4 regions of the Streptomyces sp. NTD91 genome follow, and region 4 is predicted to be linked to each of the others. Evidence: riboswitches for the same ligand, from Rfam matches in the RefSeq annotation. Region 4 holds a riboswitch; each other region holds the start of a gene.

Region 1 (3,876 bases), on a different contig from region 4:
GTCGGCTGGGCCGAGGGCCTCCACGCCCGCCCCGCCTCCATCTTCGTCCGAGCCGCCACGGCCGCAGGCGTCCCGGTGACGATCGCCAAGGCTGACGGCACCCCCGTCAACGCGGCCTCCATGCTGGCTGTCCTGGGTCTGGGCGCCCAGGGCGGCGAGGAGATCGTCCTGGCCTCCGACGCCGAGGGTGCGGACGCCGCCCTGGACCGTCTGGCCAAGCTGGTCTCCGAGGGCCTCGAGGAACTGCCCGAGACGGTCTGAAGTCCAGCGCGCCGATGACCGAAGCCGCGTCGCCCTTTCCGGGGCGGCGCGGCTCCGCCCTTTTCTGGGCACATTGCGCACACACCTGAATTCGCGCAGCGGAAATACACCACCACCGAATTACTCTTCTTTGTATACGGCGTCCGTGTTAATGCCGGAGGCCCGACATGTTTACGGCGTGTTGCGAAGTCCTCACACGCTCCGCGGCCCGGGGAAAACGCAGCCGGTGCGCGGCCGTCGTGCGCTCGGTGTGCAGCGCCGTGAGCGCCCGCGCGCGTTCGCCGTCGCCGCGCGCCACCGCGTCGACGATGGCGCCGTGCTCCGCCCAGGCGTCCACGGGGCTGGCCGGCGCCTCCACCGCGTACATCCAGGCGATCTTGTGCCGCAACTGGGTGAGCATCGCGGTCAGCGAGGGGCTGCCGCAGGCCTGGGCGAGCGTCTCGTGGAACCAGCCGCCCAGCGAGCGCAGATCCTCGCTGTTGCCCCTCCTCGCCCGCTCCTGCCCCAGCCTGACCAGGCCGCGCAGCACCTTCAGATGGGCGTCGCTGCGCCGCTGGGCGGCCCGGGCGGCCCCGAGCGGCTCCAGGAGCATCCGCATCTCCAGCAGGTCGACGGCCTCCTGCTCGGTCGGCTCGGCCACGCACGCGCCCGCATGCCGGCGCGTCACGACGAAGCCCTCGGCCTCCAGAGTGCGCAGGGCCTCCCGGACCGGGACACGCGAGACGCCGTAGCGGCGGGCCAGGACTTCCTCGGTGAGGCGGCCGCCGCGCTCGTGCACACCGGCGATGATGTCGTCCCGGATCGCCGTGCACACCGAGTGCGCCGGAATACGCATGCCCGACCTCCGCCTTAATCCCCGTGAAACGCCGACGATGGACGCCCGTTCCGTGACTCTATTCCAATGAGCCGGAATTTCCGACGGCGGGCCGGAAGCAATGGATATTTTTTGGTCAGCGGACCGGGGCGGAGCCGGTGGGAAAACGGCGAAAGCCCCGGCCGGTGGGCCGGGGCCGCGTCCGCCGTCGCCGGGGCGTCAGACGTTCACGCCGTGCTTGCGGAGGTAGGCGACGGGGTCGACGTCGGAGCCGTAGTCGGGCGTCGTACGGGCCTCGAAGTGCAGGTGCGGGCCCGTGGTGTTGCCGGTCGCGCCGGACAGGCCGATCTGCTGGCCGGGGACGACCCGCTGGCCGACCGAGACGCCGATGGACGACAGATGGCCGTACTGGGTGTACATTCCGTCGGCCATCCTGATCACGATCTGGTTGCCGTACGCGCCGCCCCAGCCGGTGGAGACGACGGTGCCGGAGCCGACCGCGTGGACGGGCGTGCCGCCTGCCGCGTGGAAGTCGATGCCGGTGTGCGAGCCGGACGACCACAGGGAACTGCTGGCCTTGTAGCCGGTGGAGACGTAGGAGTCCGCGATCGGGGCGACGAAGGTGTTCAGCAGGCGCCTGCGCTCGGCCTCGCGCGCCGCGCGCTCCCGGGCCTGCCGTTCCTGCTTCGCCTTCCTGACCGCGGCCTCCTCGGCCGCCCTCTGCTCGGCGGCCCGCTTCTGCGCGGCGGCCTGCGCGTCGATGTGCTCGGCCACGTCGTCGCTGACGGTGAGGACCGGGGTGAGGCCGGTCTGCTCCACGGTGTTCTCGGCGGCGAGCGCCGGGGAGGCGGCGAGGGCGCCGAGGACACCGGTGGTGGTGAGGGCCGCGATACCGGCCGCCTGAGCGGAGGTGCGCTTGACCCGGCCGGGCTTGCGGTGCTTCCCGGTGGCGCACGTGAACGCCATGGAGTGGCTTGTCCTTTCCTTCCCTCTCGCCTACCGGGTTAGCTGACGGGTTCGGAGCAGGAAGGTCTCCTACGGGCCCCACACCGTTCGCGCGGGCGCCCGATTCACCCCAGGGACGTGGGTCCCCGGCTCCCCTGGCTCGCGCCGTACGGGGACTCGGCGATGCTGTCCGGTGCCGCGGGTACGCGCACTGCCGACGAACAGCCCGCACGACGCTACGGAAACCCGCTTCCGAATCCCAAACGAAGCGGGGCCTTTGTTGCGCATCCCACAGGGCAGACACGCAACCTCCGCCTCAAATCGGGCATCTGAGGAAGGGAGTGGAACAGCCCGGGGCTCCGACGGTCCGCGGACCGTCGGAGCCCCGGGCGCGCATGGCGGCTACTCGGCCGCCACGACGGTCACTTCGCCGATGCCGAGCGCCTCCACCGGTGCCTTGATCCGGGAGGCGTCACCGACCAGCACCGTCACCAGGCGGTCCACCGGGAAGGCGTTCACGACGGCGGCCGTGGCCTCCACCGTGCCCGTGGCCGCGAGCCGCTGATACAGCGTCGCCTGGAAGTCGTCGGGCAGGTGCTGCTCGACCTGGTCGGCCAGCGTGCTCGCCACGGCCGCCGCGGTCTCGTACTTCAGCGGCGCCACCCCGACCAGGTTCTGCACCGCCACGTCCCGCTCGGCGTCGGTCAGGCCCTCCGCCGCGAGGGTGCGCAGCACCTTCCACAGGTCGTCCAGCGCGGGACCGGTGTTGGGGGTGTCCACGGAGCCGCTGATGGCGAGCATCGACGCACCCGTCCCGTCCGGCGCGGACCTGAGGACCTGCCCGAAGGCGCGCACCCCGTAGGTGTAGCCCTTCTCCTCACGCAGGACGCGGTCCAGTCGGGAGGTGAGGGTGCCGCCGAGGCAGTACGTGCCGAGCACCTGGGCGGGCCACACGCGGTCGTGCCGGTCGGGTCCGATCCGGCCGATGAGCAGCTGCGTCTGGACGGCGCCGGGCCGGTCCACGATGACCACGCGCCCGGTGTCGTCGGCGGTCACCGGCGGCACGGGCCGCGGCTCGCCCGAGGTGCCGGTCCAGGCGCCCAGGGTGTCGGCGAGCAGCGCGTCCAGGTCGACGCCGGTGAGGTCGCCGACCACGACCGCGGTGCCCGTGGCGGGACGTACGTGCCGGTCGTAGAAGGCGCGCACGGCAGCGGCGTCGATCTTCTCGACCGTCTCCTCGGTGCCCTGGCGGGGGCGCGACATGCGCGCGGCCGCCGGGAACAGCTCCTTGGAGAGCTCCTTGGCGGCGCGGCGCGAGGGGTTGGCCAGCTCGTGCGGGATCTCGTCCAGGCGGTTGCGGACCAGCCGCTCGACCTCGCTCTCGGCGAAGGCGGGCGCCCGCAGGGCGTCGGCGAGCAGGTCGAGGCCCTTGGCAAGGCGGGAGGCCGGGACCTCCAGGCTGAGCCGGACGCCGGGGTGGTCCGCGTGCGCGTCCAGGGTGGCGCCCGCGCGCTCCAACTCGGCGGCGAACTCCTCCGCGGAGTGCTTGTCGGTGCCCTCGGAGAAGGCCCGCGCCATGATCGTGGCGACACCGTCCAGACCGGCCGGCTCGGCGTCCAGCGGCGCGTCCAGCAGCACCTCGACGGCGACGACCTGCTGGCCGGGGCGGTGGCAGCGCAGCACGGTCAGGCCGCTGTCCAGAGCCGAGCGCTCGGGGGCCGGGAACGCCCACGGCCTGGCCTCGCCGGGCTGCGGCTGGGGGTGGAAGTCCATGGTGGCGAGCTCGGTCACTTGGCCGTCTCCTCGTTCTCGTTACCGGCCTCTACGGTCGCTTCCTGCTCCGGGTCCTCGGGGAC
Region 2 (3,876 bases), on a different contig from region 4:
GGGACGTTCCGAGGCAGGGCTGACATGGTGCCTCCTTACGCGCCGTCACCTATCCCGGCGATGTAATCCAACGTGTCCTCGGGTGAAAGGGCGTGCATCCGAAGGGTGTCGAAGGCCTCCGAGTAGGCCATGAGGTCTTCTTTCCGCTCCAGGTAGAGGCTACTCGTCAACTGGTCAAGAACAACCACGTCCAGATCGGAAGTGCTCGGAAATGAGAAAATAACGAAAGGCCCGGTGAGGCCGACATGCGCCCCGGCGTCGAACGGCAGTACCTGGAGACGGACTTGGGGAAGCCGGGCCGCCTCCGTCAGCCGCTCCAGCTGCCGGGCCATCACCTCGGGGCCGCCGACCTCGCGCCGCAGCACCGCCTCGTCCAGCACCGCGCTCAGCACCAGCGGGGGGTCGGCGCGCAGCACGTCCTGCCGGGCCAGCCGCACCTCCACCAGCGCGTCCAGGCCCTCCTCGTCCAGGTTCTTCACGGCCGCCCGGGTCACCGCGCGGGCGTACTCGGGGGTCTGCAGCAGGCCGGGCACGACCGTGGTCTCCAGGGTGCGCATCGCGCTCGCCTGCGACTCCAGGCTGATGAAGTCCCGGTACGTGGGCGGCAGCACCCCGCGGTAGGCGTGCCACCAGCGGTGCCGGCCGCCGGTGTCGTCGGAGCCCGCCAGCATCAGCAGAAGCTCGCGCAGTTGTCCGTCGTACACCTCGTAGGCGTCGAGGAGTAACCGCACATCCGCTGGTTTCACGCCGCTGGCACCGGTCTCGATACGACTGACCTTCGACTGGTGCCAGCCGACCAGCCGAGCCGCCTCACCGCTCGTGAGCCCGGCACCGGTACGCAGCGTGCGCAGTTCGGCACCCAGTTTGCGGCGGCGCACTGCCGGCCCGTTCTGCATGGGCTCCTCCTTACTCCTTCCGGACCGCCCGGATACGGTCTCGCGTAGGAGAGTTCACCGCTTCGAGCGACAGATATATGCATATCTTGGTGGATCGCTCCCCGTGACCGGCCCGGTGGTGGCAGGCTGACGAGCAAGCACCAGTCCGGGACCGTACTCGAACCATCCGCGCCGTGTCGGACTGCGGGCCCGTGGGAAAGGGACGACGTCGCCATGGCAGACCATCTGGAAGCATCCGTCACTCTGCCGAGCGATCCCGCCTCGGTCTCCGCGGCCCGCACGTATGTCGTGGGCACGCTCGCGGAGTGGGGCCTGCCGTCGGACACCGAGGTGGCCGACACAGTGCGACTCATCGTCTCCGAACTCGCCACGAACGCCGTACAGCACACCTTCGGTCAATCACCCACCTTCACGGTCGACATCGCCCTGGACTGCGACGAACACCTCCGCATCGGCGTGACGGACAGTCACCCGCGCTTCCCGAAGAGACTGCCCGCCGCCGTCCAGCAGGACAACGGGCGCGGCATGGTCATCATCCGCTGGCTCACCGCGGAGTGCGGCGGCAGGCTCCGTGTCCGCCCCACCCGTGAGGGCGGCAAGACGGTCTCCATCGAACTCCCCTGGATCGTCCCGGCGGAACGGTCCCACTAGGGCGTGTTTGGAAAGTGGCGTCGTCCGCCCGGAGGGCGGGGTCCGCGGCGTCTGGTGCGGTGCATCGCAAGGCGGAGGGTCGTCCTCGTACCGGGCGTACGTGGACGATCCCGACAACGCGGCGAGGTGCCGTGCCAGGCGTCGCGGACCAGACGGGACTTTCGAAACACGCCCTAGCCGGCCGACACGGCAACGGCAGCCTTCGGGCCGGGCCGGACGGGAGGTGTTGTTCTGGGGGAGGGCCGGTGTGGCGCCTGCGTGCTCCGTCGCCGTGCGCGCACACCGGGTCGGCTGCGCGCGCCGCCGGCCCCGGGCCGCCCGTGGGCTCCAGGCGGGCACCGGGGTGGCGCCGACGGTGCGCGGAGCGGCCCTGCTGCTGGAGCCGCTCCGGACCTGACAGGGGTCAGCTGACCCGGCCGTACCAGACGCTCCTGGTCCAGATCTTCTGGAGCCTCACCACGTCCCCGGTCCTCGGCGCGTGCCAGATCTTCCCGTGCCCGGCGTAGATGCCGACGTGGTAGACGTACGAGCCCGAGTGGAAGAACACCAGGTCACCGGCCCTGCGGCTGCCGGCGGAGATGTGGTGCGTCTTGTTGTACTGCGCGGCTGCGGTACGCGGCAGGCTCTTGCCCGCCTTCTTGAACGAGTAGAGCGTCAGCCCCGAGCAGTCGAACCTGCGCGGCCCGGTGGCCCCGTACTGGTACGGCGCCCCCTTCTTGGAGGCCGCGACCTGCAATGCCTTCGTCGCGAGGGTCGCTGCCGAGGCATCCGTGGCGAGGCCGGGGACCGCGATCGAGCCGCCGACGGCGGCGAGGGTGAGGGCCGAGGCCGTGCCGGCCCGGGCCATGAGCGACGGGACACGATTGAGCGCAGTCATGCGCAACCCTTCGTCAGCCGCCTGTGAAGGATGACCTGTCGGATTCGGGCTGGCGAAGTTGCCCGGCCGCGTTGCCGCGGCTTCACCCCAAGGGCTGCTCGTAACCTCCGCCCGGCTGCGGCGCACAGAGGGTTCTGTGACGCGCAGACGAACATCCGTTCCGGCGACCCGTCTTGCCTGGGTCCTCCACTCCTGCCGATCCACTCCTGTCGACCGGTCATCCGGGCGGCGGCAGGACTCGGCGTCCGCCCGGACCGCCCCGCCGCGGTGGCGGGGGCTTGTCGTCGGACGGGATCTTCGCCCACACCGGTCCGAAAATCCCAATGCATCCGGGAATTTGTGGCGTTGCTCACCACTCGCCCGTTCGGGTGGACCGGGCGATGTCGGACACCACGTCAGATCGCGGACGTAGCCCCGGACCTGGGACGATGCGCTTTCCCGCGAACTTCGGACCGGCGTGGAGCGCAAGTCGGGAGGCCCGGAGAACGAGGCGGATATACACCGGTCGGCGGTACGTCGTTCGGGCCGTTTCAACTCCCGTCCGGGCGGCACCCGTCGACACCCGGGTCCCGTCCGGCCGGGTCGGGCGTCCGGATCAGCCGCCGCCGTCCGGCGGGAGCGCGACGCGCGCGGTCCGGCGTTCACCGTCCAGCACCCGCAAAGCCCGTGCCAGCGTGTCCCCGTACAGCTCCGTCTCGCCCCGCCGGTGCATCAGCGCGAGGGCGTCACGCAGCTCTGCCGCCTTGCGCACCAGGGCCTGGGCCGCACGCAGTCCGCGATAGGTGTCGCCACCGTGCGCGGGATTGACCCGGCCCAGCAGGTCGGCGGCCTCCAGGTAACGGTCGATCAGGTCGCCCTCGGCGCGCGTGAGTGCGGGCAACGGCGGCAGGTCCGGAAGCATCGGCGGCTCACCTCGCGTCCGCTGCACCCGGGGTGCTCCGCCGGGTGGGCACGATGGCGTCCACCAGGCCGTAGGCCACCGCCGCGGGGGCGTCCAGGACGAGGTCCCGCTCCAGGTCGCGGTGGACCTGCTCGGCCCTGCGCCCGGTGTGCCGTACCAGCATCTCCTCCGTCAGCGCGCGGATCCGGGCCAGTTCCTCGGCCTGGATGAGCAGGTCGCTCGGCTGGCCCTGCACCGGCTCGGCGAGCTGGGGCTGCGAGAGCACCATGCGCGCGCCGGGCAGGGTGAACCGCTTGCCCGGCGCTCCGGCCGCGAGCAGCAGCGCGGCCTGGGAGGAGGCCTGGCCCAGGCAGTAGGTCGCCACGTCGCAACTGACGTAGCGCATGGTGTCGTACACCGATGTCAGCGCGCTGAACGTACCGCCGGGCGAGTTGACGTACAGCGTGATGTCCCGCTCCGGGGCCGTGTGTTCGAGGTACATCAGCTGCGCCATCACGTCGTTCGCGGCCGTGTCGTCCAGCGGGGTGCCGAGGAACACGATCCGGTCCTCG
Region 3 (3,876 bases), on a different contig from region 4:
CCTCCTCGTCGATCAGCTCGTTCTTCAGATTGCTGATCTTCGCACTGAAGGACTTCGGCGGGAAGCGCTTGGGGTCGAGGTCCAGGTCGCGGCAGACCAGTGCCATCAGGCGCTTGCTGTCGGCGGCGTCGTAGATGGAGAAACTGGAGGTGAAGCCGAGCTTCTTGCTCTCGCGGCGCAGGATGCGCACGCACGCGCTGTGGAAGGTCATCACCCACATCGCGTTCGCGCGCGGGCCGACGAGCTGCTCGACACGCTCCTTCATCTCGCCCGCTGCCTTGTTCGTGAAGGTGATCGCGAGGATCTGGCCCGGGTGCACGTTCCGCTCGGCGAGCAGGTGGGCGATGCGGTGGGTGAGCACGCGGGTCTTGCCGGAGCCCGCACCGGCGACGATGAGCAGCGGGGAGCCGGCGTGCCGGACCGCGGCGCGCTGGTTGTCGTTCAGCCCTTCCAGCAGGGCCGCCGCGTCGAGGACGGGGCGCGGGGCGCCGTCGCGGTAGTGGGTGTCCCGGTCCGGCGGCGTGTCGAACTTCCCACCGAACAGATCGTCCGGCAGCGGCTCCGGAGTGTGATCGTCCTCGGGCGGCGGCGGAGGTTCCCCCTCGTGCCCGCGAGGGGCCTGGAGGTCCGCCAGGAAGCTGTCGTCAAAGAGGCTGCTCATCGCTCTACGAGTCTAGGGCGCCCCGCCGACAACCGGTCGCCGTCCCGGAAAGACGGCCGTCACAGGAGGCACGCGAGTCCCCTCACCCTGCGGAATCACCCGATGACATCGCGGTGATCCCGGCGTCGGATCACAAAAATGTATCGGACATATCACGCACCAACCTTCACACTAGTCACACGAGTTGGCTAGGTTGCCGTCGGGCCGCGTGCGCGGCCTCCGCCGAGTCCGGCGCGCCCCGCGGCGCCCGGAGCCGGGGACCCAACCGATCCCGGGGTGAATCGGCCGACTCCCGACGGGACGACGCCGTAGGGCAACCCTTCCGAACCGCCGCCCGAACCCGACAGCTAACCCGGTAGGCGGCCCATTGGAAGGAGTCGCCTCCTTGGCGTCGCACCGCAAGCCGCGCCCCGGCGGGACCTCTGGAGCGGGCCTCCGCACCCCCGCCCTCGCCACCGCAGCCCTCACCTCCATGGCCGTGTTCTCGCAGACCGCCGAGGCCGCCCCGAGAGCCGATCACGACAAGCCCAGCCTGGAGGAGGTCGAGAAGAAGGTCGACGACCTCTACCGCCAGGCGGAGTCGGCGACCGAGAAGTACGACGCGGCCAAGGAGCGGACCGGCCGGCAGCGGGGACGTGTGGACGCTCTCCGCGACGAGCTCGCCCGGCGCACCGAGCGCCTCAACAAGGCCCGCGACGAGCTGGGTTCCTTCGCCGCGGCCCAGTACCGCACCGGTGCCGCCGCTCCCGACACGGCCACCTTCCTGCTGGCGAACGACCCGCAGGACTACTTCGACCAGAGCCAGCTCATGAACCGGCTGACCTCGCGGGAGAAGAGCGCGGTGGACGCCTACATCGGCGAGCAGGCCGCGACGATGAAGGATCGGCGGCAGGCCGCGGAAGGCCTGCGGACGCTGGACGCGTCGCAGCACGAGTTGCAGACCGCCAAGGCCACCGTGCAGCAGAAACTGGCCTCCGCGCGCGAGCTGCTGTCGTCGCTGACGGCCCAGGAGAAGGCGCGGCTGGCCGCCATCGAGCGGGAGAAGCAGCAGGAGGCGGCACGCAAGGCGGCCGAGCTGGCGAAGCGGCAGGCGGCTCAGCAGCAGACCGGCTCGTCCTCGTCGTCCTCGCCGACGGGGTCGGGCTCCGGCTCGGCCGGGTCCACGACAGCCGGCTCGTACGACACGAAGGCCGAGAAGGCGATCGCCTTCGCCCGTGCGCAGATCGGCAAGCCCTATGTGTGGGGCGCCACCGGCCCGGACTCCTACGACTGCTCCGGTCTCACCCAGGCCGCCTGGAAGGCCGCCGGCGTCACCCTTCCGCGTACCACGTACGACCAGGTCGATGCAGGCACCACGGTCTCGCTGACCGACGCGCGGCCGGGTGATCTGATCTTCTTCTACGACGACATCAGCCACGTCGGCATCTACATCGGCAACGGCATGATGATCCACGCGCCGAAGCCGGGCGCGTACGTCCGCGAGGAGTCCATCTACTACGGCGGCGAGTCGATCATCCACAGCGTGGTGCGCCCCGGCTGACCGGCCCGGTCCGCGTGCACCCCAGGCGCGGTACGGGCATGCTCCGTCCGCACGCGCGCGTGGCCGTTGTTCTCACGTCCATCACGCGCGTGCAGGCGTTTTCCCCTCCCCCCGCGCGCCCTTCCCGGGCGGGGCGCCGCGGCTCCCTAGCATCGGCACATGCCCGGCATTTCAGGTCTGCGCGCGTGGGGGGCGGAGCGGTCCCCCGCGGCCGGGTCCGCGGTGATGGCGACCGGCACCCTGTCGATGGGCCTGCATCTGACCGGCGCCGAGATCCTTTCCCGAGCGGCGTTGGCGCTGGCCTGGGTGGCCTGGGTCGCGCTGGCCGCCGCCTTCGTGCTGCGGCTGGTCGCCGAGCCGTCCCGCTGGATGGCCGAAGCGGAGGGCCCGGGCGCGCTCACCTCCGTCGCCGCGACCACGGTGCTGGGCACCCGGATGTCCGCCCTGGGCTGGCAGACCACGGCCGAGGCCCTGCTGGCCCTCGCCGCGCTGCTCTGGCCGGTGCTGCTGTTCCTGGTCGTACGGCGCTGGAGGCGGCGCATGTCCGGCGCGGTGTTCCTGTGCTGTGTGGCCACGGAGGGCCTCGTCGTACTGGCCGCCACGCTGGCCGCGGCCGAGCGGACGGCGTGGCTCGCGCACACCGCGCTGGTGGTGTTCTGGCTGGGTCTGGTGCTCTACGGCGTCGTACTGGCCCGCTTCGACGCACGGCAGCTGCTGGAGGGGGCGGGCGACCACTGGGTCGCGGGCGGGGCGCTCGCGATCTCGGCGCTGGCGGGGGCCAGACTGCTGGCGGCCGGGGACACGGGCCTGTACCTCTGGAACGGCGACGACCGCGGCACGCTGCGCACCGTGACGGTCGTCCTGCTGGTGCTGGACCTCGTCTGGTACGTCGTGCTGGTGGCCGCCGAGGCGGCGTGTCCCCGGCGCGGCTATCACGTACAGCGCTGGGCGACGGTGTTCCCGATGGGGATGACGGCGGTGGCGGTGCTGTCCGTCGTGTCCGCGGTCGGCGTCCCCTGGCTCACCTGGCCGGGGCGGTTGCTGCTGTGGGTCTCGGTGGCGGCGTGGCTCGTGGTCGCCGCAGGTGCGGTGCTCGCGGCCGCCGCCGGCGGTGACGGGTGAGCGTCAGGTCCACAGGACGGCGATGAAGACGTTCGCCATGGTCAGTGTGCCGACCAGCCCGAACATGCCCTTGTCGATCTTCTCCTCGTCGCGCTTCACATAGACCAGTCCGAGGATCACGATCAGCAGCGCCAGCTTGGTACCGATCTTGATGGTGTCGACGTGGTGGCCGTCAGCCTGGTTGAGGCCGACCAGGGCCACGCCGGTGACCAGCATGGTCAGCGCGCCGTGCAGCATCCCGGGCACGAACCGGGCCGTGCCCTGGCCCATCGCCTTCATCTGGGTGAGGAAACCGCCGAGCAGCGCGGCGATGCCGATGATGTGCAGGCCGACGAAGAGATGGATGAGTGCGTCCATGGCCCGGAGCCTAGCCAGGGGCCCCGGAGCCCCCTGCCACCGGCCCCGGCCGCAGCGGTCGGCAGGCGCGTGAGTAATCTTGCATATATGCGCCCCATAGCACCCCACGCCTACCGCCTGTCCCGCTTTCCGCGCTTCGGTCACCACGCTGTGTGAAGGCGACCGGCGCTGCACGGCAATGCGGTCACATACGGTC
Region 4 (3,876 bases):
GAACGGTCGTCACCGTCGCCCCCGTCAGGCTCCGGCCCTCCTCGTCGCGGCCGGAGTGACCGGCTCCGCCATCGCCATCCCGCTGCTCGGCGCCGCGAGCGCCAACGCTGCCGACGGCACCACGTGGGACAAGGTCGCCGAGTGCGAGAGCGGCGGATCCTGGAGCGCGGACACCGGGAACGGCTACTACGGCGGTCTGCAGATCTCGCAGGAGGACTGGGACAAGTACGGCGGCACGCAGTACGCCGCGAGTGCGGACCAGGCCAGCCGCAACCAGCAGATAGCCGTCGCCGAGAAGATCCTCGCCGACCGGGGCACCGCGCCGTGGGCCATGTGCGCGCTGACCGCCGGGCTGACCTCCCACTCCGCTTCGCTCGACGTCGACACCGGTGTCGGCGGCTCCGCATCCGGCGGCAGTGGCGGTTCGAACGACACCTCCGGCTCGGCGGACGGCTCCGGCTCGTCCGGTCTGCCGGATTCGTCCTCCAGCGGCGCCGGTTCGGGCCACGCGCCCGGCTCGGACTCCTCCGGCTCCGACTCCTCCAGCCCCTCCTCGGGCGCGAGCGGCACGCCCGCCCCGAGCCCCGGTGGCGATGCCACCGGGACCCCGGATCCGACCGGTTCCGCCGGAACCAGTACCCCCAAGCCGGACAAAACTCACGAGTCCGCCTCGCAGGGCGACGGAAGCTCAGAGGGGGGCGCCGGGTCTTCCACCGCGATGCCCGGTGCTGACAACTCGGACAATTACCAGCAGAGTGCCGGTTCTTGGAGCCTGGTCGACACCGGAGCGCTCGGCAGTGGCGGACGTCACCGTGGCGCGAGTGCGGACGAAAGCGTGACAAACGGTCAGGGCGACGCCTCTTCCGGCCGTCACGCCGGCCACGGACCGGACACGTACACCGTCCGCGAGGGCGACTCCCTCGCCTCCATCGCCGACTCGCTCGGTGTCGACGGCGGCTGGCACGCGCTCTACGAGAGCAACAAGAAGGTCATCGGTGCCGACCCGGACCGCATCGCCGCCGGTCAGACCCTGAAAATCGACGGCGAAAAGGGCGCGGAACAGGACTAGTTGACGCCCTACTTGATCAGTGATGTCCGGTTTGGCGAAAGTGTGGGATGAGTCTCAGAAGCCCTGATCGTCTTTGAAATTCCGCCGACGGCATGTCTACGGTCAGGACCGCTCGTCACCACGAGCCCCGGCAGTCGCACACGCCGAATCCTGCCAGCGGTTGCCCGGGAACAGTCGTCGCGTCAAGCGCCGTAGGCAGGAGCGGGGGACCCAAGGTAAGTGCCGCGCCCAGCAGTTCAGTCTGGACCGGCTAGGGGTGAAGCCGCACCTCGCGCAAGCGGGTGTGCGGCCGGGCAACTCAACCGGCCCGAACCCGACAGCTCACCTCGCAGGCGTCGGTGAGGGGATCGATCCATGCTGTTTTCCGCCAAGGGCAAGCACCGCCGCCCGTCCAAGGCCGTCCGCGTCGTCGCTCTCGCCGGTGTCACCGGCGCCGCCGTCGCCGCCCCGCTGATGGCGGCGGGCAACGCCTCCGCCGCCACCGCCTCCCAGTGGGACGCCGTCGCCCAGTGCGAGTCCGGCGGCAACTGGTCCATCAACACGGGCAACGGCTTCTACGGCGGCCTGCAGTTCACCAACTCCACCTGGGCCGCCTACGGCGGCACCGCCTACGCCCCGCGCGCCGACCTGGCCGGCAAGGCGCAGCAGATAGCCGTCGCCGAGAAGGTCCTCGCGGGTCAGGGCAAGGGCGCCTGGCCGGTCTGCGGCACCGGCCTGTCGAGCACTCCGTACAACGGCTCCGCTCCCGCGGCCTCCACGAAGTCCTCGAGCGGCACCACCACCCGCTCCACCGGCCAGCAGGCCGCCACCCGTTCCACCACGCGCACGGCCCCGTCGGCGAACAAGACCGTCACCACCGCGACCGGCACGAAGGTCAAGAAGGGTGACGGCGAGTACAAGGTCGTCAAGGGCGACACCCTCAGCTCCATCGCCGCCAAGCACGGCGTGCAGGGCGGCTGGCAGAAGCTGTTCCAGCTGAACAAGGACATCGTGAAGAACGCCGACCTCATCTACCCGGGCCAGCAGCTGCACCTCAAGTGACAGCCGGGGAGTGACACCCGGCTCTCCGGCCGGGCCCACGGCGCCCTCACAGCCGCCGCCCCGCACGGGAGGCCTCGTGAGGGCCACCCCCCTCCCCACGGGCTCCCCGCCCCGGCGCGTGTTCCCCCGTACGCGCCGGGGCGGGGCTTTTCTTTGCCCGGCCGTTCCCCGCTTTTCTTCCGCACCCCCTTTGTTCCGGCGGTGAACAATGGGTACCGTCTGCGTGTCCCTCCTGTCCACGGGACGGTCGGTCGGTGGCCGGCGCCCCGGGGACGGTTAGGCTCTAGTCGCACGGCGCAGCCGCAAGGCACACGCCCCGCACTTCCAGCGTCACATCCCAAGAAGGAGATGCTCGTGCCGTCCATCGACGTCGTCGTAGCCCGGGAAATCCTGGACTCCCGAGGCAACCCCACGGTCGAGGTCGAGGTCGGCCTCGACGACGGCAGCACGGGTCGTGCCGCCGTCCCGTCCGGCGCCTCGACGGGCGCCTTCGAGGCCATCGAGCTGCGCGACGGTGACCCCAACCGCTACCAGGGCAAGGGTGTCGAGAAGGCCGTCCTCGCCGTCATCGAGCAGATCGGCCCGGAGCTGGTCGGCTACGACGCCACCGAGCAGCGGCTGATCGACCAGGCCATGTTCGACCTGGACGCCACCGACAACAAGGGCTCCCTCGGCGCCAACGCCATCCTCGGCGTCTCCCTCGCCGTCGCCCACGCCGCCTCCGAGGCGTCCGACCTCCCCCTCTTCCGCTACCTGGGTGGTCCCAACGCGCACCTGCTGCCGGTGCCGATGATGAACATCCTCAACGGCGGCTCGCACGCGGACTCCAACGTGGACATCCAGGAGTTCATGATCGCCCCGATCGGCGCGGAGTCCTTCTCCGAGGCCCTGCGCTGGGGTGCCGAGGTCTACCACACGCTGAAGAAGGTCCTGAAGAGCAAGGGCCTGGCCACCGGCCTCGGCGACGAGGGCGGCTTCGCCCCGAACCTGGAGTCCAACCGCGCCGCCCTGGACCTCATCCTCGAGGCCGTCAAGCAGGCCGGCTACGTCCCGGGCGAGCAGATCGCGCTCGCGCTCGACGTCGCCGCGTCCGAGTTCTACAAGGACGGCAAGTACGAGTTCGAGGGCAAGTCCCGCTCGGCCGCCGAGATGACCGAGTACTACGAGGAGCTCGTCGCCGCCTACCCGCTGGTCTCCATCGAGGACCCGCTGTTCGAGGACGACTGGGCCGGCTGGAAGGTCATCACCGACAAGCTCGGTGACAAGGTCCAGCTCGTCGGCGACGACCTGTTCGTGACCAACCCGGAGCGCCTGGCCCGCGGCATCGAGGAGGGCACCGCCAACGCCCTGCTGGTCAAGGTGAACCAGATCGGCTCGCTGACCGAGACCCTGGACGCCGTCGAGCTGGCCCAGCGCAACGGCTACAAGTGCATGATGTCCCACCGCTCCGGCGAGACCGAGGACGTCACCATCGCCGACCTCGCCGTCGCCACCAACTGCGGTCAGATCAAGACCGGCGCCCCGGCCCGCTCCGAGCGCGTCGCCAAGTACAACCAGCTGCTGCGCATCGAGGAGATCCTCGACGACGCCGCGGTGTACGCCGGCCGCAGCGCCTTCCCGCGCTTCAAGGGCTGAGAGGCCTCACGGGCTGAGCCAACGTGGAGTAAGGCCTAGCCAGTCGTACGTACGTCCCCGTACTCGGTCCCGTACCGTGTCCGGGGACGTACGCACGTGTGAAGCCACACCGGCGAAGGGGAGGCGGAGGA

What was found. A riboswitch is a leader RNA that binds a small molecule or an ion and turns the genes downstream of it on or off. The one in region 4 is predicted to bind cyclic di-AMP.
Region 1: it holds a riboswitch for cyclic di-AMP, as region 4 does, so the genes downstream of both, AC5WRT_RS21445 (M23 family metallopeptidase) here and AC5WRT_RS00435 (transglycosylase family protein) in region 4, are expected to answer to the same signal.
Region 2: it holds a riboswitch for cyclic di-AMP, as region 4 does, so the genes downstream of both, AC5WRT_RS10860 (C40 family peptidase) here and AC5WRT_RS00435 (transglycosylase family protein) in region 4, are expected to answer to the same signal.
Region 3: it holds a riboswitch for cyclic di-AMP, as region 4 does, so the genes downstream of both, AC5WRT_RS03745 (C40 family peptidase) here and AC5WRT_RS00435 (transglycosylase family protein) in region 4, are expected to answer to the same signal.

What each region holds. Positions count from the first base shown of each region.
Region 1 covers NZ_JCAJZW010000020.1:116,696-120,571, reverse strand. The annotation lists gene AC5WRT_RS21455 (HPr family phosphocarrier protein) at 1-261, shown strand, start outside; gene AC5WRT_RS21450 (GntR family transcriptional regulator) at 410-1,096, opposite strand; gene AC5WRT_RS21445 (M23 family metallopeptidase) at 1,295-2,041, opposite strand; cyclic di-AMP (ydaO/yuaA leader) riboswitch at 2,054-2,213, opposite strand; gene AC5WRT_RS21440 (M16 family metallopeptidase) at 2,423-3,811, opposite strand; gene AC5WRT_RS21435 (M16 family metallopeptidase) at 3,808-3,876, opposite strand, start outside.
Region 2 covers NZ_JCAJZW010000007.1:122,923-126,798, forward strand. The annotation lists gene AC5WRT_RS10840 (DUF397 domain-containing protein) at 1-26, opposite strand, end outside; gene AC5WRT_RS10845 (helix-turn-helix domain-containing protein) at 36-896, opposite strand; gene AC5WRT_RS10850 (ATP-binding protein) at 1,110-1,547, shown strand; gene AC5WRT_RS10855 (hypothetical protein) at 1,795-1,944, shown strand; gene AC5WRT_RS10860 (C40 family peptidase) at 1,951-2,424, opposite strand; cyclic di-AMP (ydaO/yuaA leader) riboswitch at 2,428-2,557, opposite strand; gene AC5WRT_RS10865 (hypothetical protein) at 3,020-3,325, opposite strand; gene AC5WRT_RS10870 (ATP-dependent Clp protease proteolytic subunit) at 3,333-3,876, opposite strand, start outside.
Region 3 covers NZ_JCAJZW010000002.1:238,100-241,975, forward strand. The annotation lists gene pcrA (DNA helicase PcrA) at 1-661, opposite strand, end outside; cyclic di-AMP (ydaO/yuaA leader) riboswitch at 872-1,040, shown strand; gene AC5WRT_RS03745 (C40 family peptidase) at 1,047-2,201, shown strand; gene AC5WRT_RS03750 (tellurite resistance/C4-dicarboxylate transporter family protein) at 2,361-3,323, shown strand; gene AC5WRT_RS03755 (hypothetical protein) at 3,327-3,680, opposite strand.
Region 4 covers NZ_JCAJZW010000001.1:95,252-99,127, reverse strand. The annotation lists gene AC5WRT_RS00440 (transglycosylase family protein) at 1-1,069, shown strand, start outside; cyclic di-AMP (ydaO/yuaA leader) riboswitch at 1,247-1,419, shown strand; gene AC5WRT_RS00435 (transglycosylase family protein) at 1,424-2,110, shown strand; gene eno (phosphopyruvate hydratase) at 2,459-3,745, shown strand.